One region of the Limosilactobacillus vaginalis genome, then DNA from elsewhere that is predicted to be linked to it. Evidence: a T-box and tRNA genes for the amino acid it is inferred to sense, from the RefSeq annotation. Region 1 holds a T-box; the other holds one or more tRNA genes.

What was found. A T-box is a leader RNA that pairs with one kind of tRNA and senses whether it is charged. The one in region 1 lies ahead of tyrS (tyrosine--tRNA ligase), so its partner is inferred to be a tRNA-Tyr.
Region 2: it encodes a tRNA-Tyr, which carries the amino acid that the T-box ahead of tyrS (tyrosine--tRNA ligase) is inferred to sense. The anticodon was not compared.

The regions. Positions count from the first base shown of each region.
Region 1 is NZ_CP104399.1:148,075-163,512, forward strand. It holds gene N4627_RS00650 (folate family ECF transporter S component) at 1-258, shown strand, start outside; gene N4627_RS00655 (hypothetical protein) at 458-1,465, shown strand; T-box leader at 1,561-1,763, shown strand; gene tyrS (tyrosine--tRNA ligase) at 1,821-3,074, shown strand; rRNA gene N4627_RS00665 (16S ribosomal RNA) at 3,614-5,188, shown strand; tRNA gene N4627_RS00670 (tRNA-Ile) at 5,278-5,352, shown strand; tRNA gene N4627_RS00675 (tRNA-Ala) at 5,358-5,430, shown strand; rRNA gene N4627_RS00680 (23S ribosomal RNA) at 5,589-8,510, shown strand; rRNA gene rrf (5S ribosomal RNA) at 8,587-8,703, shown strand; tRNA gene N4627_RS00690 (tRNA-Thr) at 8,709-8,781, shown strand; gene N4627_RS00695 (alpha/beta hydrolase) at 9,277-10,128, shown strand; gene N4627_RS00700 (PaaI family thioesterase) at 10,152-10,529, opposite strand; gene menB (1,4-dihydroxy-2-naphthoyl-CoA synthase) at 10,562-11,383, shown strand; gene N4627_RS00710 (o-succinylbenzoate--CoA ligase) at 11,401-12,825, shown strand; gene N4627_RS00715 (FRG domain-containing protein) at 13,046-14,137, opposite strand; gene N4627_RS00720 (APC family permease) at 14,303-15,438, shown strand, end outside.
Region 2 is NZ_CP104399.1:1,330,776-1,346,213, reverse strand. It holds gene N4627_RS06795 (hypothetical protein) at 146-331, shown strand; gene N4627_RS06790 (phosphocarrier protein HPr) at 449-715, shown strand; gene ptsP (phosphoenolpyruvate--protein phosphotransferase) at 715-2,445, shown strand; gene N4627_RS06780 (glycosyltransferase family 4 protein) at 2,603-3,820, shown strand; gene N4627_RS06775 (glycosyltransferase family 4 protein) at 3,824-4,849, shown strand; gene N4627_RS06770 (lysylphosphatidylglycerol synthase transmembrane domain-containing protein) at 4,849-5,868, shown strand; gene N4627_RS06765 (YkuJ family protein) at 6,026-6,274, shown strand; rRNA gene N4627_RS06760 (16S ribosomal RNA) at 6,679-8,253, shown strand; rRNA gene N4627_RS06755 (23S ribosomal RNA) at 8,457-11,378, shown strand; rRNA gene rrf (5S ribosomal RNA) at 11,455-11,571, shown strand; tRNA gene N4627_RS06745 (tRNA-Ser) at 11,620-11,711, shown strand; tRNA gene N4627_RS06740 (tRNA-Glu) at 11,719-11,790, shown strand; tRNA gene N4627_RS06735 (tRNA-Val) at 11,799-11,871, shown strand; tRNA gene N4627_RS06730 (tRNA-Phe) at 11,924-11,996, shown strand; tRNA gene N4627_RS06725 (tRNA-Tyr) at 12,002-12,084, shown strand; tRNA gene N4627_RS06720 (tRNA-Trp) at 12,091-12,161, shown strand; tRNA gene N4627_RS06715 (tRNA-His) at 12,179-12,253, shown strand; tRNA gene N4627_RS06710 (tRNA-Cys) at 12,294-12,364, shown strand; tRNA gene N4627_RS06705 (tRNA-Leu) at 12,393-12,477, shown strand; gene N4627_RS06700 (TetR/AcrR family transcriptional regulator) at 12,643-13,191, opposite strand; gene N4627_RS06695 (MMPL family transporter) at 13,356-15,344, shown strand; gene N4627_RS06690 (MMPL family transporter) at 15,411-15,438, shown strand, end outside.

The DNA of each region.
Region 1 (15,438 bases):
GCGGGAATGTTCCTGTACAACCAAAAAATCACTTGGCAACGGGCGCTAATTTACGAGTTCTTCCAAATCCTAGTAACCAATGTCATCTTTACAACGCTTTGGATTTATATTATGAGCTTAAATACCGGAAGTACGGGGAAAACCTTCTGGGCACTTCTGCTTATCCGGTTGCCTAAAGAAGTCATTACTTGGCCTTTGGAGGGAATTATCGTTTTCCTTATTCTGAAGCGACTGAGCAAGATTAATTTGCGAGTATAATTTCTCTAGTAATTTAGTTAATTTTGACAAATAGTTTAATAGAGAATAATTAAAGTGCTGACCATCATTAATCGGCTTGCTGACTGTGGTGGCTAGCACTTTTTGAATTTTTTATGAAAAAAGCACCATGAAAATTGAGCTTTATTTGTTTTGTGTTATGATGAAAAATATATTCTGAAATAATTGGAGAGAGTATTAAATGAAGAAACGTTATCATTTATCCTTAAAACAGTTCGTTCATGACTTGAAGGAACTAGTTAAGCCGCATTACCAAGCTTCAATGTGGCCGCTTGGCGGAGTGATGATTATTTTCCTCGCATTATCGTTTATTATTGGTTATTTTGCCCAAGGAATATTGAGTTCAATGGGGATGGCCATGATGATGATTATGTACGGGATGGCATCACCTGCAGCAATTGGATTGGCTTTGCTTGAGTTGCTTCTTGCAATTATTGTTTTAGTAGCATTGTCATTCTTCTATTCATTCTTTACCACAGCTGCACAATTTACTTATCAAGATAAGGTTCGCCACCCTGAACAAGTTGTTAGTGCTGGATCAGTATGGATGCACTATAAGCATTTGCGGAAGAATCAATTATGGCGGATCATTCTTTACACTGGATTATTCGTATTCCTGTGGAGCTTGCCGTTAGATATTATTGGTGGGTTAGTTGCTAAAAACCAAGCATTAGTAATTGTTTGCCGGGTATTAAACGATATTGTAATGGCATGGAAGGGGATTGAATATTCCCAAGCTAACTTCCTTTACCGTGACCGTCAGCCACAATTCCTTGGTCAATCAATGCGTCACGCCCTAACTGCTAGTCGACGGTTTATGGGTGGCCGCAAGTGGAACTACCTATTGATTATGCTTGTTGTAATCTTTGTTCCAATGGTTGTTTGGGAAGCTATTTTCGGTGCCTTAGCATACTGGGGTATTTACACCGCAACTTACGTATTGGTATACATTGGGTTGCTGCTAATGATTCTTGGCTTTGCAGCATATTTGCCAGTGATATTTGCCAGTGGTGCTCTATACTACGAAGAAGCGAAGAAGACCGCTAACTTGGATGAAGACTTTGCGGACACGTTTAAGCCAGTTGCTGAATTAACTGGTGAGGCTTACGTTCATGAAGTTTATACACCAAAGAAAAAAGCAAAGAAAGCTAAACAAAAGCAGGATAAAAAGAAGCAAGAAAATAAATAATTCTTAGCTAAAGGGAAGTCACGAAAGAAATAGTTCTGGTGGCTTCCTTTTGATCTTGACAAAGTACTAATTCTCTAGGTACAATGACGGCAACAATAAAGGCGTTGATGTAATTTAGTAGTTTACCAACCGGTAGATTAGAGATTAGACGGTTGCTGAAAGTCTAACGAGGTTGGCTGACGAATTACACTTACGGAGCTTTTCAACTAAGAACGGATCGTCTCGTTATCGACTAGAGAGGTAATTACCGGATTGGTAGTTGCAATTCAAGGTGGTAACGCGGTAAATCGTCCCTGACTTCAATATGAAGTTGGGGGATTTTTTTGATCTGAAAGATGTTATAGGAGGCAATACGATGAACATTATTGATGAACTTGAATGGCGCGGTGCCATTAACCAAACCACTGATAAAGAAGCATTAAAGGAATTAACCGAAAATAAGAACATTGGCCTATACTGTGGAACTGATCCAACAGGTGATAGTCTTCATATCGGTCACTTAATTCCCTTCATGATTCTTAAACGATTCCAGTTAGCGGGGCATCACCCAGTTATTATCATTGGTGGTGGAACTGGTGCAATTGGTGATCCATCTGGACGGAAGACGGAACGGACCCTTCAAACTGAATCACAGTTAGAGCACAACAAGAAGGCTCTTACCGAACAAATGAAGAAGCTTTTCGGCACCGAGAACTTTACGATTGTTGATAACTACACTTGGTTAAAGAACTTCACCATGATTGACTTCTTACGTGACTTTGGGAAGCTCTTTAACGTTAATACAATGTTAAATAAGGAAGTTGTTGCTAGTCGACTTGATTCAGGGATTTCCTTTACTGAGTTTACCTACCAAATTCTTCAAGCGGTAGACTTCTTGCACCTTTACCAAAATAACAGTGTGCAACTTGAAATTGGTGGGTCAGATCAATGGGGGAACATTACTGCCGGAATTGACCTGATTCATAAGGTAGAAGGCCCCGACGCAAAGGTATACGGATTGACCATTCCATTGATGCTAAAAGCTGACGGGACGAAATTTGGAAAGACTGCTGGCGGTGCTATTTGGCTTGATCCGAAGAAGACTTCGCCATACGAATTCTACCAATTCTGGATTAACCAAGATGATCGTGACGTTGTTAAATACCTCAAATACTTTACCTTCTTATCTAAAGATGAAATTGATGAGTTAGCCGAAAAAGTTCAAAAGGAACCATGGAAGCGGGAAGCCCAACGTCGCTTAGCTGAAGAAGTTACCAAGTTTGTTCATGGCGAAGAAGGATTAGCCGAAGCCCAACGAATTACTAAGGCGTTGTTCTCGGGGGATGTTGCTGATTTAACTACTGAGGAAATTGAACAAGCCTTCAAGGATGTTCCTTCAGTAGAAGTAGCTAATGAAAAGAAAAACATTATTTTATGGTTGGTTGATGATACCAAAATTGAACCATCACGTCGTCAGGCACGACAAGATGTTGAAAACGGTGCTATCCATATTAATGGTGAAAAGGTAACTGATGTTGATGCAGAAATCGATCCAAGCAGTCATTTTGATGGCAAGTTCGTGATCGTTCGTCGCGGAAAGAAACGTTACTTCTTGGTTCGGGTAAAATAATTTAAAAAATAAATTGTTCAGCTTATGAGTGCTTTTGCCAAAAAATGGCGGGCACTCTTTTATTTTATTTTGAAACTTATTAACTATATTTGCCAATTTGAATTTAATGTTCGAATTAGTCGAATACAAATGAATGACTCTTCATATTTGATGTTGACGAAGAAATCAAAAGAAGGTATAGTATAGTTCCTGTTGAGAGATACAAAAAGTTATTTGTTTATCTGATTAATTACTTTTATTTCAATAAACATGTTGACTCGCTCTTAACAAGATGATATATTATAAAAGTTGTCTGTTGAGACTGATTGATGAATTAATTTGAAAATTATCTAAATTAATCATTGACGGCTTGAATGACATCTGATATAATTGAGTTGTTAGTCAGCGCTTATCGCTGACTAAGGTAGACCTTTGAAAACTGAACAAAGTTTCGACGAATCAAATGTGTAGGGTCTTCAATCATTACGATTTGAAGCAAAACATTTGCGAAGTCAATTCGCTTAATTAATTTGAATTAGAGCTATTCAAGTTCTTATATTTTATATGAGAGTTTGATCCTGGCTCAGGATGAACGCCGGCGGTGTGCCTAATACATGCAAGTCGAGCGCACTGGCCCAACTGATATGACGTGCTTGCACTGAATTGACGTTGGATTACCAGTGAGCGGCGGACGGGTGAGTAACACGTGGGCAACCTACCCTGAAGTGGGGGATAACATCTGGAAACAGGTGCTAATACCGCATAACAACGAAAACCACATGGTTTTCGTTTCAAAGATGGTTTCGGCTATCACTTCAGGATGGGCCCGCGGTGCATTAGCTAGTTGGTAAGGTAACGGCTTACCAAGGCAATGATGCATAGCCGAGTTGAGAGACTGATCGGCCACAATGGAACTGAGACACGGTCCATACTCCTACGGGAGGCAGCAGTAGGGAATCTTCCACAATGGGCGCAAGCCTGATGGAGCAACACCGCGTGAGTGAAGAAGGGTTTCGGCTCGTAAAGCTCTGTTGTTGGAGAAGAACGTGCGTGAGAGTAACTGTTCACGCAGTGACGGTATCCAACCAGAAAGTCACGGCTAACTACGTGCCAGCAGCCGCGGTAATACGTAGGTGGCAAGCGTTATCCGGATTTATTGGGCGTAAAGCGAGCGCAGGCGGTTGCTTAGGTCTGATGTGAAAGCCTTCGGCTTAACCGAAGAAGGGCATCGGAAACCGGGCGACTTGAGTGCAGAAGAGGACAGTGGAACTCCATGTGTAGCGGTGGAATGCGTAGATATATGGAAGAACACCAGTGGCGAAGGCGGCTGTCTGGTCTGCAACTGACGCTGAGGCTCGAAAGCATGGGTAGCGAACAGGATTAGATACCCTGGTAGTCCATGCCGTAAACGATGAGTGCTAGGTGTTGGAGGGTTTCCGCCCTTCAGTGCCGGAGCTAACGCATTAAGCACTCCGCCTGGGGAGTACGACCGCAAGGTTGAAACTCAAAGGAATTGACGGGGGCCCGCACAAGCGGTGGAGCATGTGGTTTAATTCGAAGCTACGCGAAGAACCTTACCAGGTCTTGACATCTTGCGCTAACCTAAGAGATTAGGCGTTCCCTTCGGGGACGCAATGACAGGTGGTGCATGGTCGTCGTCAGCTCGTGTCGTGAGATGTTGGGTTAAGTCCCGCAACGAGCGCAACCCTTGTTACTAGTTGCCAGCATTCAGTTGGGCACTCTAGTGAGACTGCCGGTGACAAACCGGAGGAAGGTGGGGACGACGTCAGATCATCATGCCCCTTATGACCTGGGCTACACACGTGCTACAATGGACGGTACAACGAGTTGCGAACTCGCGAGAGTAAGCTAATCTCTTAAAGCCGTTCTCAGTTCGGACTGTAGGCTGCAACTCGCCTACACGAAGTCGGAATCGCTAGTAATCGCGGATCAGCATGCCGCGGTGAATACGTTCCCGGGCCTTGTACACACCGCCCGTCACACCATGGAAGTTTGCAATGCCCAAAGTCGGTGGCCTAACCATTTGGAGGGAACCGCCTAAGGCAGGGCAGATGACTGGGGTGAAGTCGTAACAAGGTAGCCGTAGGAGAACCTGCGGCTGGATCACCTCCTTTCTAAGGAATAAAACGGAAACCTACACATCGAAGAAACTTTGTTTAGTTTTGAGAGGTTTACTCTCAAAACAAGATTATGACGCTTATTTGGGCCTATAGCTCAGCTGGTTTAGAGCGCACGCCTGATAAGCGTGAGGTCGATGGTTCAAGTCCATTTAGGCCCATATATGGGGAATTAGCTCAGCTGGGAGAGCACCTGCTTTGCAAGCAGGAGGTCATCGGTTCGATTCCGTTATTCTCCATTGCTAACCGCGAGGTTAGCGAGCTTGTACTTTGAAAACTAAATAATATCAATTTTCTTTATTAATTAATAAAACAAACCGAGAACACCGCGTTATTTTGAGTTTTTTAGAAATAATCGCTAACTCAATTAATCGGATAATCACGAAGTGATTATCAAGGTTAAGTTATGAAGGGCGCATGGTGAATGCCTTGGTACTAGGAGCCGATGAAGGACGGGACTAACACCGATATGCTTCGGGGAGCGGTAAGTACGCTTTGATCCGGAGATTTCCGAATGGGGAAACCCAACCAACTTAGTCGTTGGTTGCTTGACTAGTGAATCTATAGCTAGCAAGCGGTAGACGCAGTGAACTGAAACATCTCAGTAGCTGCAGGAAGAGAAAGAAAAATCGATTCCCTCAGTAGCGGCGAGCGAACGGGGAAGAGCCCAAACCAACGAGCTTGCTCGTTGGGGTTGTAGGACTGAACATTTGAGTTACCAAAGAGCGACGTAGTCGAAACAGTTGGGAAGCTGTGCCAGAGATGGTGAAAGCCCAGTAGACGAAACGGCACTCTCTCAGTTCAGGATCCTGAGTACGGCGGGACACGTGAAACCCCGTCGGAAGCAGCGAGGACCATCTCGCAAGGCTAAATACTCCCTAGTGACCGATAGTGAACCAGTACCGTGAGGGAAAGGTGAAAAGCACCCCGGAAGGGGAGTGAAATAGTTCCTGAAACCATGTGCCTACAAGCTGTCGGAGCCCATTAATGGGTGACGGCGTGCCTCTTGCAGAATGAACCGGCGAGTTACGATTGCATGCAAGGTTAAGGTGGAAAAACCGGAGCCGCAGCGAAAGCGAGTCTGAAATGGGCGTATGAAGTATGTAGTTGTAGACCCGAAACCAGGTGACCTACCCATGTCCAGGTTGAAGGTGCGGTAAAGCGCACTGGAGGACCGAACCCGTGTCAGTTGAAAATGGCTGGGATGAGGTGTGGGTAGCGGTGAAATTCCAAACGAACTTGGAGATAGCTGGTTCTCTCCGAAATCTCTTTAGGGGGAGCCTTGGGAATTAGAATCGTGGAGGTAGAGCTACTGTTTGAACAAGGGGCCCGTCATGGGTTACCAACTTCAGATAAACTCCGAATGCCATTGATTTATGCCCAGGAGTCACACGATGAGTGATAAGATCCACCGTGTAAAGGGGAACAGCCCAGATCACCAGTTAAGGTCCCTAAATATATGCTAAGTGGAAAAGGATGTGGAGTTGCATAGACAACTAGGATGTTGGCTCAGAAGCAGCCACCATTTAAAGAGTGCGTAATAGCTCACTAGTCGAGTGATTCTGCGCCGAAAATGTACCGGGGCTAAGCATATTACCGAAACTGTGGATGTGCACTACGTGCACGTGATAGGAGAGCGTTCTAAGGGCGGTGAAGCTAGACCGTGAGGACTGGTGGAGCGCTTAGAAGTGAGAATGCCGGTATGAGTAGCGAAAGACAGGTGAGAATCCTGTCCACCGAATGACTAAGGTTTCCTGGGGAAGGCTCGTCCTCCCAGGGTAAGTCGGGACCTAAGCCGAGGCCGAGAGGCGTAGGCGATGGATAACAGGTTGAGATTCCTGTACCAGTTAACTGCGTTTGACGATGGAGGGACGCAGGAGGCTAAGCAAACCTCACGATTGGAAGAGTGGGGCCAAGCAGTAAGTCAGGATGTGAGTCAAATGCTTACATCCGGGTTGACAAGCTGTGATGGGGAGCGAAATTACAGTAGCGAAGTTGCCGATGTCACACTGCCGAGAAAAGCTTCTAAGGAGCACGTTAACTGCCCGTACCGCAAACCGACACAGGTAGTCGAGGAGAGGATCCTAAGGTGAGCGAGTGAACTCTCGTTAAGGAACTCGGCAAAATGACCCCGTAACTTCGGGAGAAGGGGTGCTGGTCGCAAGACCAGCCGCAGTGAATAGGCCCAGGCGACTGTTTATCAAAAACACAGGTTTCTGCAAAATCGTAAGATGAAGTATAGGGGCTGACGCCTGCCCGGTGCTGGAAGGTTAAAAGGAAGGGTTAGCTTCGGCGAAGCTCTGAATTGAAGCCCCAGTAAACGGCGGCCGTAACTATAACGGTCCTAAGGTAGCGAAATTCCTTGTCGGGTAAGTTCCGACCCGCACGAAAGGCGTAACGATCTGGGCGCTGTCTCAACGAGAGACTCGGTGAAATTGAAATCCCTGTGAAGATGCAGGGTACCCGCGACAGGACGGAAAGACCCCATGGAGCTTTACTGTAGCTTGATATTGAGTGTTTGTACTGCTTGTACAGGATAGGTAGGAGCCATAGAAGTCGGAACGCTAGTTTCGACGGAGGCGTTGGTGGGATACTACCCTTGCATTATGACCACTCTAACCCGCAGCACTGAACGTGCTGGGAGACAGTGTCAGGTGGGCAGTTTGACTGGGGCGGTCGCCTCCCAAAAGGTAACGGAGGCGCCCAAAGGTTCGCTCAGAATGGTTGGAAATCATTCGCAGAGTGTAAAGGCACAAGCGAGCTTGACTGCGAGACAGACAGGTCGAGCAGGGACGAAAGTCGGGCTTAGTGATCCGGTGGTTCCGCATGGAAGGGCCATCGCTCAACGGATAAAAGCTACCCTGGGGATAACAGGCTTATCTCCCCCAAGAGTCCACATCGACGGGGAGGTTTGGCACCTCGATGTCGGCTCATCGCATCCTGGGGCTGTAGTCGGTCCCAAGGGTTGGGCTGTTCGCCCATTAAAGCGGTACGCGAGCTGGGTTCAGAACGTCGTGAGACAGTTCGGTCCCTATCCGTCGCGGGCGGAGGAAATTTGAGAGGACCTGTCCTTAGTACGAGAGGACCGGGATGGACATACCGCTGGTGTACCAGTTGTTCCGCCAGGAGCACCGCTGGGTAGCTATGTATGGACGAGATAAACGCTGAAAGCATCTAAGTGTGAAACTCGCCTCGAGATGAGATTTCCCATTCCTTCGGGAAGTAAGACCCCACAAAGATGATGTGGTAGATAGGATGGAAGTGGAAGTGCCGTGAGGCATGGAGCGGACCATTACTAATCGGTCGAGGACTTAACCAAGTTAAGCGGTAAGGTTTGGAAGAAGAGCGATATTGTTTAGTTTTGAGAGCGCAAGCTCGAACCCGCAAAGGGTAAGTGTGGTGATGATGGCTTGAAGGATACACCTGTTCCCATGCCGAACACAGAAGTTAAGCTTCAACACGCCAAAAGTAGTTGGGGGATCGCTCCCTGCGAGGATAGGACGTTGCCACGCTTGATGCTGACTTAGCTCAGTTGGCAGAGCACGTCATTAGTAATGATGAGGTCGGAGGTTCGAATCCTCTAGTCAGCATTATTAATATTTAAAGTCTATAGATTAAGTTAACCTTAAGTCTATAGGCTTTTTTGTTACGTTTAAATAAAATTGGTTATTTTTTAAAATCTGCTTTTAAATACGTGTAGTAAAAAGGAAACAATTATCAATTCTGGTTACTCCACTAAACAGTATAAATTAAAAATATTACTATAATCTTTTAACGCCATAGTGCATAAATCAAGATCGCTAAAATAATTACTCCCCACCAATTAAGGGAAATTTTTACTTTCAAGGATGTCCACACTCCTTCTAAAGATTAACAATCAACTATTTTACTATATTAAGTAGAGAAAATATACTAGGTGCTGTACTTGTGAACAAGGAATCATAGTTTTAGTAGATATTTACTATTATGAACCTACTCTTTTTATTTTTAACTTTTACTAAAAAACACCTTAGTTTATCAATAGTAAATTATTTGTTACAATCAAAACGGCTGAGAGATTTTGCATCAAAGGAGTTATGACTGAAATGAAGAAAACAATTGATGTTAAGACAGTTCGTGATGGTTTATGGATGGATACGAATGTTACTTACGCTCAAGTACCAGGCTGGCTGGGTAATACTACCCGGGATCTTAAATTAACAGTTATTCGTCATTTTCAGAATGATAGTGATAAACGTTATCCGGTAATTTTCTGGTTCGCTGGTGGTGGCTGGATGGATACTGATAATAATGTTCACTTACCTAACCTGGTTGATTTTGCCCACGATGGTTATATTTTAGTGGGGGTTGAATACCGTGATAGTAATAAGGTTCAGTTCCCAGGACAATTAGAAGATGCCAAAGCTGCTATTCGCTACGTTCGGGCTAATGCAGATCGTTATCAAGCTGACCCAGATCGCTTTGTTGCAATGGGCGAATCTGCCGGTGGTCATATGGTTAGTATGCTTGGTGTTACTAACGGTCACCGAGAATTCGATAAGGGTGATCATCTTGATGTTTCAAGTGATGTTCAGGTTGTTGTTCCATTCTATGGAGTAGTTGATCCCCTGACAGCTAAGGAGGGGAGCGCTACTGATGACTTTGATTTTGTTTATCGCAACTTATTAGGTGCAGAACCTGAAGACGCGCCAGAACTCGATCGGGCAGCTAATCCACTATCGTATATTGATCAACAAACTGTACCATTCTTAATTCTCCACGGAACTAAGGATATGGTGGTTCCGCTAAAAGATAGTGAGCAACTCTATGATAAGTTAATCGAAAATCAAGTGCCTGCTGATATGTATATTCTTAACGGTGCTGGTCATATGGATGCTCAATTCCTACAACCACAAGTATTTGAAATTATTAAGAACTTTTTGGCAAAGCATTTATAAAATAAAATTAGCGGTAGGAATAACTAGCTATCTAGAGTGGTATTTAGCAAGGAAACGGTGCTATTGCTAGTAATTTGATCATCATTAAAGGTTTGAACTTGCCAAGTCTGGATTCTTCGACCCAATTTCAACGGAGTAGCGACGGCTTTGAGGACCCCTGTTTTAACGGCACGTAGGTGGTAAGTATTAATATCGACCCCTGTTGCTACTTGGTGACGATCATTGTTAGTTAGCCAAGCATTGGCCCCTAGAGAAGCAGCCGTTTCGGCTAGAATGGCGTTGATTCCGCCATGAACAATGCCAAAGGGCTGTTTTATTTGATCAGTGACGTTGATACTAATGATTACTTGATTAGCAGTTACCGTTTGAATTTTAATTCCTAAGTATTGTAATAGATTCATAATATTCACCTCATATTGGAAGGAAGCTTAAAATGACAAGTGTAGATTGGAAAAATGTTAAAGATTATTCGGAAATTATTTTTGAACGAGCTGGAAAGATTGCAAAGATTACCATGAATCGTCCCAAGAAAATGAATGCCTTTACGCCAGTAACAATTCAAGAAATGATTGATGCTTTTACGATCTGTCGTGATGATAGCACAATTGGCGTGATTATTCTAACTGGAGCGGGTGATAAGGCATTCTCTTCTGGCGGTGACCAGGGAGTTCGTGGAAACGGTGGATATGTTGGTCCAGATCATATTGCTCGCTTAAATGTTTTGGATCTTCAGCATCTCATTCGAATTATTCCTAAACCAGTAATTGCAATGGTTAAAGGATGGTCCGTTGGCGGTGGTAATATTTTGCAATTAGTTTGCGACTTGACAATTGCTGCTGACAATGCAAAATTTGGCCAAACTGGTCCAAAAGTTGGGAGCTTTGATGCTGGTTATGGTTCTGGTTACTTAGCTCGAGTAATTGGTCATAAACGAGCTAAAGAAGTTTGGTTTTTAAACCACTTTTACTCAGCTGAGGAAGCTTACCAAATGAACTGGATTAACAAGGTTGTACCATTGGATCAGGTTGAATCAGTTACCCTTGATTGGTGTAATGAAATTCTAAAAAAATCACCAACTGCATTGCGCTTTATCAAAGCAGCAATGAATGCTGATACGGATGGCCTAGCTGGTCTTCAGCAGCTTGGTGGAGATGCTACGATGCTTTTCTACACGACTGATGAAGGAAAAGAAGGTCGCGATGCGTTCAATCAAAAACGGGATCCAAACTTTGACCAATTTCCAAAATTTCCTTAAGCTGGTGATGTTACAAGATGAAAACGCAAAATTGGTTGCTTAAACAATCGAGTACTCAACCCGATAAGGTAGCAATTACCGATGGACAAAAACAATTAACCTTTAGCGAGCTACGAGACGTTGTCGCTGCTAATATTGGGCGATTAAATCAGTTAAAGCCTGGTAAATTTGTAGGAATTTTGACAGATAATACACTGATTGGGTATGAAATAGCGATGACGGTGCTGGCGAGTGGAAGGACGATCGTTTGGTTAAATTGGCGACTGGCTAAAGATGAATTGGACCGCCAAATGGCAGACAGCCGATTAACTTGTTGCTTAGTGGCTGATTCACTAGTTCGTCCTACAATGGATAAACGATTCACGAGCTTTGAACATTTCCTGCAATTACCAGCACAAGATGGTCAATTAGTTCCCGAGTTCGACTTCGGGCAAGTTGCCAGCATTATGTATACGTCTGGAACGACTGGGAATCCTAAAGGGGTTTTACAAACATTTGGCAATCACTTTTATTCAGCGGTTTCGTCTGCACTTAATTTGGGCTTAGGATCAAATGATGAATGGCTCTGTGTAGCTCCGATTTTTCATATAAGTGGCTTTTCAATTTTAATGCGGGGATTAATCTACGGTATTACCGTGCGTCTAGCTAAAAAGTTTTCCGAAGCGACAATTGAAAAAATTCTAGTAAACGAACCAGTAACGATCATGTCAGTTGTACCATTTATGCTGCAAAAACTGCTTGAACAGCGTAAAAATAGTCAATGTCATTATAACAAGTATTTTCGTTGTATGTTACTTGGTGGAGGAACAACTGATATGGCAACGTTAAAGCAATGTGCTAAGCTTCAAATTCCTGTTGTTCAGTGTTATGGAATGACGGAGACCTGTTCACAAATTGTTGCGTTGCGAGCACAGGATGCGTTAAGAAAACTTGGTTCTGTTGGGCAACCACTTTTTATGAATCAGATACGGTTAGCACCAGAAAATAACGAAATTCTTCTAAAATCACCTGCGTTAACTCCTGGTTATCTTAACCAGCCAGGAAGATTAGAGTGTAAAATGACGGCTGGCTGGTATCATACTGGTGATGTTGGTCGCTTGGATAATGAAGGTTATCTTTATGTTGACGGTCGGTTAGACGAGATGTTCATTTCAGGCGGAGAAAATATTTTTCCCCAAGAAGTCGAGCAGGTTTATCAACAATATCCAGGAATTAAGCAAGTTGCGGTTGTAGGTCAAAATGATCCTAAGTGGGGTGCAGTACCAGTCGCGTTTATTGTTACTGATAGTGAACCAGATATTGAGGATCTAATTCACTTTGGCTATCAGCACCTGGCTCATTTTAAGGTTCCGCGGCGCTACATTCGAGTTGCAAAGTTACCAACGAATGCTAGTGGGAAAATAAAACATTATTTATTACGACAACGAGTTAATAAAAAATAGTTGTTTTTCAACTAGTATGGATGAATAGATAGCAATGCCACTCACAAGAATGTGGGTGGTATCTTTTTTATACAAATAGATAATCAGTAAAGCGTATACCTAAAGTAAGTAGGAGCACGACCAAAAATTGATAATGGCAATTCAGTCACATTGCCAATTTAAAAACCTAAGCTTATCCACGATAACTAATTTCATTGTGGACTAAGCTTAGGTTCTTCTTTTAAAGGCCAAGGTACTTTGCCTTAATCATTTCTGCTTTTTTAGCGTGATCTTCGGGATAGATGAAGCTGTAATCAATCCCTAATTTAGCTAACTCATCAAGAATTGAGCGTTTATACTTTGCTGGGATGATATATTTTTCTTTTTCAGCCGGATTTTCAGCATTATAGAGACTAAGAATGTCGATTGCTAACTGGGCACGACGTTCGACTTCTGAATAATCAATATTAATTGTTGGATCATATTCTTCACCAATAAAGGGAACGAAGAGGAAAAGGCCTTGTTGGTTTTCCATTCGCCGACTCATCCGTTTAATTGTTACGATTTTGGGGACAATTAATTCTAGGGGATTCAACTTGTTGGCAAAGCTTGGAATATCCCGCTTGGCTTCTTCAAACAATCGCAGGAATGGTAAAGTTTGCAGATCACGCTTGAATTCCGCAAAGTAATCAGAATCTTGATCATCAAAGTAACTGTCATAACTATGGCTCCATAGTTTGTGCTGCTGTCCAATGTAATCATTATCTAGTTTGTAGAAATTCTTAATTGATTGGAAAAAGGCGGCTTTATCAGCTAACGATTGTCGAGCGAGAGAAGATTCAAGCTGCATTTCATTACTAAAGGCGTTTTTCTTAAAGTAATTGTGGCTGGTTAGCTTATTCTTGCTTTTATATTCGGCAATTAGATTTTGCCATCCCCGCTGTTCCAACATTTCAGCCAGCTTATCAGGGTTAGGTTCATCCTTATAAACATAAACTTCACCATTTCCTTGTCCGCCCTTTACTGCAAAGAACAGGGCAATTAAGGGATTTGAACTGACATCTAATAACCTGGTAGGGAGATGGTAGTGTTCCATTAAGGCTAACCGTTCAAAATTAGTTCGGCATTTTTCAAAAAGCTGGGGATCCGTCATCAAGAAGTCATTGAATAGGTTATCCTCGTTGTCAAGAAGCTTTCGGCTCCGAAAAATGGCTGGCAGGGTATTGCAAAATGCGTCATCTTGCCCACGAAAATAATAGTTATGGTGCTTATTATTAATTAACTTTTCAATTTCTTCAATATAATTAGAAACAGTCTGGATATTGTGGATCACTAGGCTAACCTCCCTTGTATCCTTAAAAGACTCATTTAAGCAAATTTTAGTCTAGCTTAGTAAGAAATACCAGTGGGAGTTTAGAATGTCAGGGGATGAGTTACCATTTCCTAAAAAAACGACTACAATATAAATTAAGTTATTTTTTAGTTATGAGGGGTTACTATCGCTAGTCAAAAGTCAATTCCTAAAAAACTTTCATTTATTTCAATTTACTTTTTAGGAATTAATGGGGTCATTGGTTCAGGAACATTCTTACTTCCGTCAGTGATTTATCGTTACATGAACTTATCGGCAGTCGTAGTTCTTCTTTGTACTGCTGTTACGGTGTCTTTAATTGCTTTGTGTTATGCCGATATGTCAAGTCGGTTTACCGGATCTGGAGCAGCGTGGCTATATTCTTACCATGCCTTTGGTCGCTTTACGGGTTATGAATTAGGGATCTTTACCTGGTTCTTGGGGTGTTGCACACTTTCGGCAGAAATTGTTGCATTATTAACAACTCTCAAAAGTTTCTTACCAATATTTAAGAACCCCGTTGCTTACGGTATCGGGGCAGTTGGTTTAATTCTTCTTTTTGCCCTGATTAACTTCTACGGTCGAAGTATTGTGAAGGTGGTCAATAACGTTTCGGCAGCTGCCAAGATCTTGACACTGATTATCTTTATCGTGGTTGGGGTGTTCTTTATTCACAAGGCTAACTTTACGCCAATAATTCCCCAGGCAGCACTTAAAGGACCCATGCCGTTCTTCCACCATTTTGGAGAAGCGTTCACACCAATTTTCTACTTATTTACTGGCTTCTCCTTCTTGCCAATTGCTGCTCAGCAGATGAATAATCCTGAGAAAAACATTCCTCGGGTACTGATCGCCGTAATGGTTAGTGTTACGATTTTGGATGCTCTGATGATGGCGGTTGCTGTTGGCCTTGCTGGGACAAAGTTAGGCGGTTATTCAACCCCATTAGCAAATGCCCTTGGGACCGCAATTGGTAAGTGGGGCTATTCAATTATTATCTTTGGGATGCTAGTAAGTATCTTTGGAGTGGCTTTTTCCGCTTCATTTAACACCCCGTCGTTAATTGCGTCACTGGCTAATGAGCATGGGATGTTACCAAAATTTGTTGGAAAAAAGAATCGTCACGATGCACCGTGGGTTGGAATTGTGCTTACTTCGGTTCTTTCAGCACTATTTTCGACTCAGAGTTACCTCTTTTTGGTTAGCTGTACGGTTTTGGCTTCGTTTATTCAGTATGTTCCAACGATTCTTGCCGTTGTTAAATTTGAACATACTAATCAGTA
Region 2 (15,438 bases), 700 kb from region 1:
ACTTACTTTTTGTTTGACTGCAAGCCAAATGAATTGGTTTAAGAAAAAATTAGTCAAACTTTCTATTAAATTTTAGCACTCTTGATAGATGAATGCTAAAATAAGGGTGGTGAAAAAGTCAGAGATCCTTTAATGAGGTGGTTAAATGACGGAAAGAGATTATCAACAGGAACTTGAGGATTTGCATTCGGGAAAGATTAGTCATTTTGATATTACTCCAGAGGAATTTCAGGCATTTCAGCCGGTTTTTCATGGTTATCAATACCGGACGCAAATTGAAGCGGAAGCCCATCGTGGGGGAACGCTTACATATCGATTAAAAAAGCGATGATCAATCGTTGAGAGAACTTGTAATTAAAGTTTACAATTGCTAAAATAAAAGCAATGAAATTATCAGGGCCTGGCCACTGACAATTTGCTAATATGCTCGAAGGAGAATGATTTAATTATGGAAAAACGTGATTTTACAATTACATCTGAAACAGGTATTCACGCTCGCCCAGCAACTATCCTGGTTCAAGCAGCTTCTAAATATAATTCTGATGTTACCCTTTCATACGAAGGTAAGAGTGTTAATTTGAAGTCCATCATGGGTGTTATGTCACTCGGTGTTGGTCAAAATGCTTCAGTTACCATTACTGCTAAGGGTGACGATGAAAAGGAAGCTTTGGATGCCGTTGCTGAAACAATGAAGAAGGAAGGCTTAACAGACTAATGTCCACACTTTTGAATGGCTTGGCGGCGAGCAGTGGGATTGCTATTGCTCCTGCCTACCTATTAGTGGGACCAGATTTATCTGTTAACCAACAATATTCAGCAAATGAGAATCATGAGGTCAAACGGCTTCATGATTCTTTTACTTTAACGCTGAATGAAGTTCAGACAATTCGCCAGCATGCCCATAAATCATTGGGGAAGAGGGCAGCGGCAGTTGTTGATGATCAGCTGGCAATTTTAGATGACCGGTCCCTCCATGCTGAAATTCTTAAAAAAGTTAATCGTGACCATTTATCTGCAGAATGGGCAATTAAGAAAACTGCAGATGAGCAATTAAAAATTCTCGAAAAAATGAACGATAATGACTATCTTTCGTCGCGAGCAACGGCAATTAAGGACGTTACTAAAAGAGTGCTTAGTCATTTGATGGGGGTTGAACTTCCCGATCCAACTCTTTTGGATCATCGGGCAATTTTTGTAGCTCAAAATATTACACCAACTGATACCGCACAGTTTGACCGGCGATTTGTTGCCGGACTTGTTACTGATGACGGGGGTAGAACCTCTCATTTTACAATTATGAGTAAGACTCTATCGTTACCAGCAGTTGTTGGGACCGAGAAGGCTACTAAAATAATAAAAAATGGCGATTTACTGATCGTTGATGGGATTCATGGCAAAGTTATTGTTGATCCGTCAGAAGAGGAAGTAGATCATTATCAGCGATTAGCCGCCCAATTTGATCGCGAACAACAAGAGTGGGGGACATTAAAGGATGAACAAACCGTTAGTACCGATGGCCGCCACTTTAAGGTTGTTGCTAATGTCGGAACGCCAATTGATGTCCTTGATGCTCGGCAAAATGGGGCTGAAGGAATTGGCCTGGTTCGGAGTGAATTTTTGTATGCGAGTGGTGATCGACTTCCCAGTGAAAAAGAGCAAACACAAGCTTATAAACAATTCTTAACCGAAATGCCAGGGCAACGAGTAGTGGTCCGCACGCTTGATATTGGTGGTGACAAGAATCTGGGGATGCTAAAGCTGCCTCAAGAAAACAACCCGTTCCTTGGCTTTCGTGCAATCCGAATTGGCCTTGCTAAGCCTGAGATTCTTCGTCCACAATTACGGGCACTCCTTCGTGCATCTGTATATGGACGGTTAGCAATCATGTTTCCAATGATCGCGACGGTTGAAGAATTTTGGCAAGCACGAAAAATTTTGGATGAAGAACGGCAACGACTATTAAATGAGGGAGTTCAAGTAGCAGATAACATTGAAGTCGGGATGATGCTTGAGATTCCTTCAAGTGCCGTGATGGCAGATGCCTTTGCCCGTGAGGTGGATTTCTTTAGTATCGGCAGTAATGATTTAATTCAATACTTATTTGCAGCTGATCGGGGGAATCCTCGCGTGGCCTACCTTTATCAAGAATTACATCCGGCCGTTCTTCGTTTAGTTAAGAAAGTTATTGACGCAGCTCATGCTGAAGGTAAGTGGGTAAGTATGTGCGGTGAAATGGCAAGCAACCCATTAGCAACCCCATTGTTAATGGCGATGGGATTGGATGAATTCTCCATGAATAGTAGCAGCATTTTGCATATTCGCTCATTAATTAATCAACTTAATACTCGTCAATTACAACCGCTAGTTCACAAGGCTCTCAATGCGACAACTGCTGCCGAAGTTGAACGATTGGTTCGTCAAGCAGTCCCTAAAGTGATCGAATAAATCCTTAAGTGATCTTAATATTTGACAAAAAAACTTGTTGTTGCTGATTGAACAGTCTACAATTGTCAGGATACCTTTTTGCGGATCATTAGATGCTTTTGTATAATGATCTTACGATTATTTTAAATTGAGATTAAAGAAAAAAGGAGCAATTAGCTTGAAGATAGGTCTTTTTACAGATACATATTTTCCCCAAGTAAGCGGGGTCGCGACGTCGATTAAGACGCTCCGTGATGAACTAATTGCTCAGGGACACCAGGTATATATTTTTACCACAACGGATCCTAAAGCAAAGGACGATGACAAAGAAAATGGGATCTATCGTTTTCCAAGCATCCCCTTTGTGTCATTTACGGATAGACGAATTGCCATTCGGGGTGCTTTTCGTGCAATCAAGATTGCAGAGAAGCTTCAATTGGATATTGTTCATAATCAGACCGAATTTTCGTTGGGGGTAATGGGCAAAGTTGTTGCTCATCACCTGAACATCCCTTGTCTTCATACTTATCACACAATGTATCAGGACTATCTTCATTACATTGCTAATGGCCATATTCTAAAGCCAAAGGATGTTGGTCGATTAGCCCATATTTATCTCCATAATATTTCTGGAGTAGTGGCACCGAGTGAACGGGTGTTAGAGACAATGCGTTCTTATAATGTTGACGCACCAATTCGGATTATTCCAACTGGGATTAACTTGCGAGTATATGGTCAGCGGGATTCTCTTGAAGAGAAGAACGCTCTCCGTGCCAAGTGGGGGTATAAGCCAGATACACCAGTGCTTTTATCGTTAAGCCGGCTTGCATTTGAAAAGAATATCCATACCTTAATTGAAGCAATGCCCGATATCTTAGCTAAAAAACCTGATGCTCAGTTACTGATAGTTGGGGATGGACCCGCAAGAGAAACTTTGGAACGACAGGTTCGGCACCTGCATTTGACTGATCATATTCAGTTTGCGGGGCAGGTTGATAATGATGATGTTCATCATTACTATCAAATGGCAAATGTTTTTGTTTCTGCGTCTGATTCTGAGTCCCAGGGATTGACATATGATGAAGCATTGGCATCCGATTTGCCGATTGTGGTAATGCGGAGTGAGTATACTGATGAGTTAATTGATGACCCAGCTATTGGGGTTAGCTTCCAAAAGCGGATTGATCTTGTTAATGGTGTCCTTCGTTACCTTAATAATCCGCGGACGCCTGAGGAACAGAATAAGCGTGATGCAAAATTACACGAGATTTCTGCAGAAGTATTTGCTCAGCGGATTCTTAAATTTTATCAAGATTGCCAAGAGACAATGGCTGAGAAGCAATCTAGTCAATCAAAGGGTACATTTCGGAATCTTTTTCATCGATCGAGGAGTTAAGTAATGTTAAAAATTACCATGTTTTCGTCTGCCGACAAGGTTGCCGGACAAGGGGTCGGCAGTGCTTACTTGGAATTAATCCATCTCTTAAAAACTCGCTTTGCCGATCAGTTTGACATTGCGATTAATAAATATCGAAAAAGCCAGATCAGTCATTACCACACGATTGATCTGCCCTTTTATTTCTCAACATTTTCTAAAAAGCGGGGACGGAAAATTGGCTACGTTCATTTCCTTCCCGAAACTTTAGAGGGAAGCTTACAAATTCCACAACCATTTCGTGGAATCTTTTATCGGTACGTAATCGCCTTTTATAAGCGGATGGATCACTTAGTTGTCGTTAATCCATCCTTTATTGATAAGCTAGTTGCGTACGGGATTCCTCGTGACCACGTGACTTATATTCCTAATTTTGTTGACTCGGATAACTTTTTCCCGGTTGATAAACAAACTCGGCAAGAATATCGGAAAAAGTATCATCTGCCAGCAGACAAGTTTGTGGTTCTCGGAAGCGGTCAGATCCAGGAACGAAAAGGAGTTCCCGATTTTATTAAACTGGCCCAACAGAATTCCAATATCCAGTTTGTGTGGGCAGGTGGCTTTTCGTTTGGCCGCTTAACTGATGGTTACAGTGAGTTAAAAAAAGTTGTTGATAATCCACCGACAAATTTGCTGTTTACGGGAATTGTTAGTCGAAAAGAAATTGCAGAATTAAATAATGCTGCTGACTTATTCTTACTTCCATCATTCAACGAACTATTTCCAATGTCAGTTCTTGAAGCATTCAGTTGTGGTACGCCCGTAATGCTTCGTGATCTTGATTTGTATCATTCAATCATTGATGGGGATTACGAACCGGCGAAGGATGTCAGTGAAATGCAAACTAAGCTTGTAGAACTCACCCATAATCCGGAAAGATTGAATTACTTACGGGAACGAGCAGTTGAAACTTCAAAGCGTTACTCGAAAGATCACTTAGCAAAAGTTTGGGATCGCTTTTACCGTCAACAAGCAAAGGAGGCTAATTAATGAGCCGGCGTAATTGGGGCGTCCTGGTTATGATGCTCCTGATTGGGGTGGGGATTTTTGTATACGCCTTACGTGACATTAATCTTCATGTTTTGATTCAGGAATTTAATACGATCAATTGGGGATGGATGCTTGTTGCGGTTATTTGTATTTGTCTTTACCTCGGATTGGAAGGAGTTGTGGTAAAGATATTTATGAAAGATCGCTATCCAGATTTTACCTGGAAAGACTCATTTCGGTTACCTCTAATTGAACAGCTATTTAATGGGATTACTCCATTTTCAACTGGGGGACAGCCTGCACAACTGGTGGCGATGCTCCAATCTGGTGTGGATGGCGGAATTGCTAGTTCCGTTCTTTTAATGAAGTTTGTTGTCTTTCAAGCGATGATTGTAGTAAACTTTCTTATTTCGCTATTAATTGGTTTTCATTATATTGAAGAAAAACTTCACGCATTAGCATTATTAGTTGTCTTTGGCTTTACAATCCACCTTGCTGTCATCGTTGGCTTGTTGATGGTGATGTATTGGTACCACTTTACTAAAAAAGCAACGAACCTGCTTATTAAGCCGCTTGCATTATTTATGAAAGCCAAACGATACGAAAGAATGAAGATTCTTTTGAACGAGAAAATTGATTCTTTCTACCAGGAAAGTCTAAAAATGAAAAAGGAATATGGTAAGTTAGCAAGAGTATGCATCGTCACAATTGCTCAGCTCTTTTTCTACTACATTATTCCGTATTTCATTCTTCTTGCTTTAGGCGTTCATCATATTAACTTCATAATGGTAGTTAGCCTGCACGTGTTAATCTTTATGGTGATTTCACTATTTCCAATTCCTGGAGGTGCAGGAGGGGCAGAATATAGTTTTTCCGTTTTATTTGCTAGTTTTGTCAATTCGAATACTAAATTGATTTTAGCAATGCTTCTTTGGCGGTTATTAACGTATTATTTTGGGATGTTTGCTGGAATAATTGCTTTAATCGTTAAGCCAAACCGGGTTCAACATCGTAAATGAGTTTGATAGATTGTCGAAATAAAATGAATGATTAGAATTGATTTGGAAGCTTTCAAGAAAAATCAAGGTATGATTGAATTTTATATGTTCAAGTAGAGTGAGGGTGAGAAAAAGTTTTCTCGCCCTTATTATTTAAAACGAATGTGGGGGATGAAGGGTGTACTCTTCAAATTTAGAAAAAATTATTAAACGACTTCAAGCAATGACACTTGATCACTCTAATAATAGACAGAAAAGAATATTTGAACAGTTTGGAATTCCTCTTTGTGAGATAACGTATATTCGCTCAAGTGGTGAATTCGTTTTTGAACGCTATCGTCCGCGAGAACGTTTTCGTTTTGATGATATTGATTTAGCTGCAATTGAAGTCTTTAATTGCCTGTATGATTTTAAGCATACATTTTAAATTAGAATTTCCTATTGACGTGGACTAGCGAACAAGGTATATTAGTTATCGTTGCCTGTGAGGTAATATGAATGAAAGTTACATTTTATTGTAAATTCATTTGAAATAATATGTTGACATTAATTTGTTGTCATGATATATTATTTAAGCTGCTTGTTGAGGTCAATGATTTAATCTTTGATGAGTTAATCAATTAAAATTAGTTGTTGACATTGAAATGGGTATGCGATAAAATATTAAATGTTGTTCAGCTTTGCAGTTGAACAAGGTAGACCTTTGAAAACTGAACAAAGTTTCGACGAATCAAATGTGTAGGGTCTTCAATCATTACGATTTGAAGCAAAACATTTGCGAAGTCAATTCGCTTAATTAATTTGAATTAGAGCTATTCAAGTTCTTATATTTTATATGAGAGTTTGATCCTGGCTCAGGATGAACGCCGGCGGTGTGCCTAATACATGCAAGTCGAGCGCACTGGCCCAACTGATATGACGTGCTTGCACTGAATTGACGTTGGATTACCAGTGAGCGGCGGACGGGTGAGTAACACGTGGGTAACCTGCCCTGAAGTGGGGGATAACATCTGGAAACAGGTGCTAATACCGCATAACAACGAAAACCACATGGTTTTCGTTTCAAAGATGGTTTCGGCTATCACTTCAGGATGGGCCCGCGGTGCATTAGCTAGTTGGTAAGGTAACGGCTTACCAAGGCAATGATGCATAGCCGAGTTGAGAGACTGATCGGCCACAATGGAACTGAGACACGGTCCATACTCCTACGGGAGGCAGCAGTAGGGAATCTTCCACAATGGGCGCAAGCCTGATGGAGCAACACCGCGTGAGTGAAGAAGGGTTTCGGCTCGTAAAGCTCTGTTGTTGGAGAAGAACGTGCGTGAGAGTAACTGTTCACGCAGTGACGGTATCCAACCAGAAAGTCACGGCTAACTACGTGCCAGCAGCCGCGGTAATACGTAGGTGGCAAGCGTTATCCGGATTTATTGGGCGTAAAGCGAGCGCAGGCGGTTGCTTAGGTCTGATGTGAAAGCCTTCGGCTTAACCGAAGAAGGGCATCGGAAACCGGGCGACTTGAGTGCAGAAGAGGACAGTGGAACTCCATGTGTAGCGGTGGAATGCGTAGATATATGGAAGAACACCAGTGGCGAAGGCGGCTGTCTGGTCTGCAACTGACGCTGAGGCTCGAAAGCATGGGTAGCGAACAGGATTAGATACCCTGGTAGTCCATGCCGTAAACGATGAGTGCTAGGTGTTGGAGGGTTTCCGCCCTTCAGTGCCGGAGCTAACGCATTAAGCACTCCGCCTGGGGAGTACGACCGCAAGGTTGAAACTCAAAGGAATTGACGGGGGCCCGCACAAGCGGTGGAGCATGTGGTTTAATTCGAAGCTACGCGAAGAACCTTACCAGGTCTTGACATCTTGCGCTAACCTAAGAGATTAGGCGTTCCCTTCGGGGACGCAATGACAGGTGGTGCATGGTCGTCGTCAGCTCGTGTCGTGAGATGTTGGGTTAAGTCCCGCAACGAGCGCAACCCTTGTTACTAGTTGCCAGCATTCAGTTGGGCACTCTAGTGAGACTGCCGGTGACAAACCGGAGGAAGGTGGGGACGACGTCAGATCATCATGCCCCTTATGACCTGGGCTACACACGTGCTACAATGGACGGTACAACGAGTTGCGAACTCGCGAGAGTAAGCTAATCTCTTAAAGCCGTTCTCAGTTCGGACTGTAGGCTGCAACTCGCCTACACGAAGTCGGAATCGCTAGTAATCGCGGATCAGCATGCCGCGGTGAATACGTTCCCGGGCCTTGTACACACCGCCCGTCACACCATGGAAGTTTGCAATGCCCAAAGTCGGTGGCCTAACCATTTGGAGGGAACCGCCTAAGGCAGGGCAGATGACTGGGGTGAAGTCGTAACAAGGTAGCCGTAGGAGAACCTGCGGCTGGATCACCTCCTTTCTAAGGAATAAAACGGAAACCTACACATCGAAGAAACTTTGTTTAGTTTTGAGAGGTTTACTCTCAAGCTTGCACTTTGAAAACTAAATAATATCAATTTTCTTTATTAATTAACAAAACAAACCGAGAACACCGCGTTATTTTGAGTTTTTTAGAAATAATCGCTAACTCAATTAATCGGATAATCACGAAGTGATTATCAAGGTTAAGTTATGAAGGGCGCATGGTGAATGCCTTGGTACTAGGAGCCGATGAAGGACGGGACTAACACCGATATGCTTCGGGGAGCGGTAAGTACGCTTTGATCCGGAGATTTCCGAATGGGGAAACCCAACCAACTTAGTCGTTGGTTGCTTGACTAGTGAATCTATAGCTAGCAAGCGGTAGACGCAGTGAACTGAAACATCTCAGTAGCTGCAGGAAGAGAAAGAAAAATCGATTCCCTCAGTAGCGGCGAGCGAACGGGGAAGAGCCCAAACCAACGAGCTTGCTCGTTGGGGTTGTAGGACTGAACATTTGAGTTACCAAAGAGCGACGTAGTCGAAACAGTTGGGAAGCTGTGCCAGAGATGGTGAAAGCCCAGTAGACGAAACGGCACTCTCTCAGTTCAGGATCCTGAGTACGGCGGGACACGTGAAACCCCGTCGGAAGCAGCGAGGACCATCTCGCAAGGCTAAATACTCCCTAGTGACCGATAGTGAACCAGTACCGTGAGGGAAAGGTGAAAAGCACCCCGGAAGGGGAGTGAAATAGTTCCTGAAACCATGTGCCTACAAGCTGTCGGAGCCCATTAATGGGTGACGGCGTGCCTCTTGCAGAATGAACCGGCGAGTTACGATTGCATGCAAGGTTAAGGTGGAAAAACCGGAGCCGCAGCGAAAGCGAGTCTGAAATGGGCGTATGAAGTATGTAGTTGTAGACCCGAAACCAGGTGACCTACCCATGTCCAGGTTGAAGGTGCGGTAAAGCGCACTGGAGGACCGAACCCGTGTCAGTTGAAAATGGCTGGGATGAGGTGTGGGTAGCGGTGAAATTCCAAACGAACTTGGAGATAGCTGGTTCTCTCCGAAATCTCTTTAGGGGGAGCCTTGGGAATTAGAATCGTGGAGGTAGAGCTACTGTTTGAACAAGGGGCCCGTCATGGGTTACCAACTTCAGATAAACTCCGAATGCCATTGATTTATGCCCAGGAGTCACACGATGAGTGATAAGATCCACCGTGTAAAGGGGAACAGCCCAGATCACCAGTTAAGGTCCCTAAATATATGCTAAGTGGAAAAGGATGTGGAGTTGCATAGACAACTAGGATGTTGGCTCAGAAGCAGCCACCATTTAAAGAGTGCGTAATAGCTCACTAGTCGAGTGATTCTGCGCCGAAAATGTACCGGGGCTAAGCATATTACCGAAACTGTGGATGTGCACTACGTGCACGTGATAGGAGAGCGTTCTAAGGGCGGTGAAGCTAGACCGTGAGGACTGGTGGAGCGCTTAGAAGTGAGAATGCCGGTATGAGTAGCGAAAGACAGGTGAGAATCCTGTCCACCGAATGACTAAGGTTTCCTGGGGAAGGCTCGTCCTCCCAGGGTAAGTCGGGACCTAAGCCGAGGCCGAGAGGCGTAGGCGATGGATAACAGGTTGAGATTCCTGTACCAGTTAACTGCGTTTGACGATGGAGGGACGCAGGAGGCTAAGCAAACCTCACGATTGGAAGAGTGGGGCCAAGCAGTAAGTCAGGATGTGAGTCAAATGCTTACATCCGGGTTGACAAGCTGTGATGGGGAGCGAAATTACAGTAGCGAAGTTGCCGATGTCACACTGCCGAGAAAAGCTTCTAAGGAGCACGTTAACTGCCCGTACCGCAAACCGACACAGGTAGTCGAGGAGAGAATCCTAAGGTGAGCGAGTGAACTCTCGTTAAGGAACTCGGCAAAATGACCCCGTAACTTCGGGAGAAGGGGTGCTGGTCGCAAGACCAGCCGCAGTGAATAGGCCCAGGCGACTGTTTATCAAAAACACAGGTTTCTGCAAAATCGTAAGATGAAGTATAGGGGCTGACGCCTGCCCGGTGCTGGAAGGTTAAAAGGAAGGGTTAGCTTCGGCGAAGCTCTGAATTGAAGCCCCAGTAAACGGCGGCCGTAACTATAACGGTCCTAAGGTAGCGAAATTCCTTGTCGGGTAAGTTCCGACCCGCACGAAAGGCGTAACGATCTGGGCGCTGTCTCAACGAGAGACTCGGTGAAATTGAAATCCCTGTGAAGATGCAGGGTACCCGCGACAGGACGGAAAGACCCCATGGAGCTTTACTGTAGCTTGATATTGAGTGTTTGTACTGCTTGTACAGGATAGGTAGGAGCCATAGAAGTCGGAACGCTAGTTTCGACGGAGGCGTTGGTGGGATACTACCCTTGCATTATGACCACTCTAACCCGCAGCACTGAACGTGCTGGGAGACAGTGTCAGGTGGGCAGTTTGACTGGGGCGGTCGCCTCCCAAAAGGTAACGGAGGCGCCCAAAGGTTCGCTCAGAATGGTTGGAAATCATTCGCAGAGTGTAAAGGCACAAGCGAGCTTGACTGCGAGACAGACAGGTCGAGCAGGGACGAAAGTCGGGCTTAGTGATCCGGTGGTTCCGCATGGAAGGGCCATCGCTCAACGGATAAAAGCTACCCTGGGGATAACAGGCTTATCTCCCCCAAGAGTCCACATCGACGGGGAGGTTTGGCACCTCGATGTCGGCTCATCGCATCCTGGGGCTGTAGTCGGTCCCAAGGGTTGGGCTGTTCGCCCATTAAAGCGGTACGCGAGCTGGGTTCAGAACGTCGTGAGACAGTTCGGTCCCTATCCGTCGCGGGCGGAGGAAATTTGAGAGGACCTGTCCTTAGTACGAGAGGACCGGGATGGACATACCGCTGGTGTACCAGTTGTTCCGCCAGGAGCACCGCTGGGTAGCTATGTATGGACGAGATAAACGCTGAAAGCATCTAAGTGTGAAACTCGCCTCGAGATGAGATTTCCCATTCCTTCGGGAAGTAAGACCCCACAAAGATGATGTGGTAGATAGGATGGAAGTGGAAGTGCCGTGAGGCATGAAGCGGACCATTACTAATCGGTCGAGGACTTAACCAAGTTAAGCGGTAAGGTTTGGAAGAAGAGCGATATTGTTTAGTTTTGAGAGCGTAAGCTCGAACCCGCAAAGGGTAAGTGTGGTGATGATGGCTTGAAGGATACACCTGTTCCCATGCCGAACACAGAAGTTAAGCTTCAACACGCCAAAAGTAGTTGGGGGATCGCTCCCTGCGAGGATAGGACGTTGCCACGCGATTTGATTGAGCTTTGGCACCTGGTTCGTTGCCAGGGCTCGGATTTTGGAGAGTTGTCCGAGTTGGCCGAAGGAGCAGCATTGGAAATGCTGTATACGGGTTAAAGCCTGTATCAAGGGTTCGAATCCCTTACTCTCCGTTGTTATGACCCGTTAGTCAAGTGGTTAAGACACCAGCCTTTCACGCTGGTATCGTGGGTTCAAATCCCGCACGGGTCACTCTTTATGGAGGATTAGCTCAGTTGGGAGAGCATCTGCCTTACAAGCAGGAGGTCACAGGTTCGAGCCCTGTATCCTCCATTCACAACGAAAGTTGTGTTTGGTAATTTAATAAAACCCATATTATCGCAATGGCTCGGTAGCTCAGTTGGTAGAGCAACGGATTGAAGCTCCGTGTGTCGGCGGTTCGATTCCGTCCCGCGCCATTTATGGGGGAGTAGCGAAGTCTGGTTAAACGCGACGGTCTGTAAAACCGTTCCTTCGGGTTCGGTGGTTCGAATCCACTCTCCCCCACTTTATAGGGATATAGTTAAACGGTATAACTACGGTCTCCAAAACCGTCATTGTGGGTTCGATTCCTACTATCCCTGCTTTTATGAATTTTTTGGCGGTATTGGTGAAGTTTGGTTAACACACCGGTTTGTGGGTCCGGCACGCGTGGGTTCGAATCCCACATACCGCCCTTTGTTAAAAGGGTTTATCACTTTTAACGTTAACTATTTGGTGGTATAGCCAAGTGGTAAGGCAGAGGTCTGCAAAACCTTTATCATCGGTTCAAATCCGATTACCACCTTTTAGTTGTTAGCTAATATTAATATTTTGCCTCTGTGGCGGAATTGGCAGACGCGCTGGACTCAAAATCCAGTTCCCGTTGAGGGAGTGTGGGTTCGACCCCCACCGGAGGCATACTTTAGACGGATAATTAATATTAGTTAGCAAACAATGAAGTAGGTTGAAGCTTGATATATTTAGCTTCAACCTACTTTTTTTACTTAATGTCTTTATGCCTAGTTAAGCACGTGAGCATAACGTAAACATACAAAATTACACGGTAAAAAGATAAAAATAAAGTTAATCCATAACCCAATATTTATTCGCAAATTTACCGATAGCTTCACCTAATTCTTCTGGTGAGGCTTTTATTTTACCTTGCAGCCAGTCAATAAAGATCCCAAAAATTCCCGCAACTCCGTAAATATTACCGATAATTTGTTCCAATCCATTTGAATTATCATAATTAACTAGTTCGTGCTTGAAGCGATCTTGAAGATAGCTGATTGTTAATTCACTGTTTTGCTTACTAGCAAGCATGGTAAGTATGTCTTGCTGCGTTGAGATATAGTCTGAAAGGGCCTGGAATAATGGAATAAAATTATTGTCTTTAGTTGCCTGTGAATAATATCTACTAAAAATGTCCAAAAGATCTTTAGCTAATTCATTAATTAATGAATGATAAAGGTCATAGATATCTTGATAATGCGTATAAAAAGTTCCCCGACCAATATCTGCTAGCTCGGTGATTTCTGAAACAGTAATGCGAGAAAGAGCTTTTTTGCTAAGTAGATTAATTAAAGCTTTCTTTATTTGACGTTTGGTTCTATTTACACGACGATCAGTCATTTTATTCTCTCCATTTTCTTTTTTTATCGACAAGCTTGGTTAAAATATTCAAAATTTGACACTATCCTATAGATTAACCATTGTTTAACTTACTATCCATAATATATTATACGTATGTCAATTAATCAACAGCTGTTCAAAAAATTAAAAGAGGAGCAAAATAAATGAATTGGATACGTAGAAATTATGTTGCGACAATTATTATCTGGTTATTTCTAACTGTAGTATCAGTAGTTACGTTACCCGACATTTCAGCATTGATTCGCCAAAAAGGTCAGGTGACTTTACCGGTAACTAGTGAAAGCTTTCAGGCGTATAAGCTGAATAAACAGATGCAGACAGGAAAAAATTCTAGTTCGGTTGTAATTGTTTATCATAATAAGAGCAAGCTAAATCAGGAGGATCAGCGAAAGATCAATGATCGGGTTAAGCAGTTAGCCCGTCAAAAGAAGAATTATCAGGTCACAAAAATTACCAGTACATTAAATGGTAAAGAAGTTGCTAAACAGGTTATTTCTCGCAACCGGCAAACCGAGTTGGTTAATGTTGATGTTGAGAAAACAGCTAACTTTGATCAGCAGGCACAACAGATCAAGCGACTTTTAAAAGTAGAAGGGTTACAGACATATGTTACTAGTGACACCTTATTAGCAGATGAATTTTCTAATACGACTGAAGAGGGAATAAAGAAGACTGCGGTTATTACCATTATCTTTATTTTTATTGTATTAGTGCTGGTTTTTCGTTCGTTAATCATTCCCCTAGTTTCGTTATTAAATGTAGGAATTGCGATGATTATTTCCCTAAGTTTAGTGATGAACCTTGCTAAGTATTTTAATTTTCCCATTTCTGACTTTACACAGGTCTTTTTAGTGATCATTCTGTTTGGAATTGGTACTGATTATAATATTTTGCTGTACGATAAGTTCAAAGAGGAGCTTGCAAACAGCAATCAATATCAAGCAATTAACGTTGTCAAAGCGTCAGCTGGCCGAACAATCCTATACAGCGGATTATCAGTCTTTATTGGCTTTGCTGCGTTAAGTTTTGCCAAATTTTCGTTCTATCGGTCAGCAGTTAGTTGTTCGGTTGGTGTTTTAGTTCTGTTAGCAGTATTACTAACCCTAAACTACTTCTTTATGGCTGTGTTAGGAAGAAAACTATTTTGGCCGTCACATAATTTTAAGGTTCAGCAGTCAAGTCAAGTTTGGCGGTTCCTATCACAACGGGGATTGAAACAGCCGCTGATTTATATTGTGATTTTTAGGGTGATTGCAGGGATAACAATTGTGAATGCCCCGCAACAATTAAACTTTAATTCAGCTGATGAGGTGCCGAATAGTAATCCAATTAAGAAGGGATACTTGATTGCCCAACGTGATTTCTCAAAAGGGAAAATATCACCAACCACAATTAACATTAAATTAAACCATCCCTTAAACAACCAGCAGGATTTGGCAGCAATTGATCAGATTACCAATGCTGTTAAGAAAAATTCAGGGGTGAAGTCGGTAATGTCGGTTACCCAACCCACCGGGAGACCGCTTAACCAGCTTTATGTCAAAAATCAATTGAAAACTGTTTTGACTGGCCTACAACAATCACAGACTGGTTTAACAACGATCAAGAATGGCTTGCAGAATGCTAGTAATCAACTGGCTAGTGCTAACATTAAGGAACAACTTGCACAAGTCCAACAATTAGCAGATGGAAGTCAGAGATTAGCAGATGCTAGTGGTCAATTTAACACTGGTTTAAATCAATACGTTGCAGGAACAAATCAGTATCTTGCAGGGACTAATCAACTAGCGAGCGGAATCGGTCAATTGCAAGTGGGGATTAACCCATTTGCAAGCGGTATTAATCAGGTGACTTCTGCTAGTCAGAAGTTGAATCAATCGGTAACAGAAGCTAACCAGCAGATCCAACAACTATCGTCACTGATGAATAGCCATTCCACTGGATCTTATTTTGCAATGGCCAGTCAATTAAACCAGGGAACAAGTCAACTAGCTGGTGCATTAACCACAATTAATCAGCAAGTCCCAACGTTAAGTCAAGGAATTAACCAACTAACTAATGGGAGTAGTGAACTGACTCATACTGGAAATCAGCTAAAAACAGCTGGCAATCAATTAACTAGTGGTGGTTAACAGTTAAACGGTGGTATTAATCAAGTTAACGGCGGAGTTCAACAACTAAATCACCAACTACAAGCGATGTCTAGCCAGTTAAATCAGCTAGAAG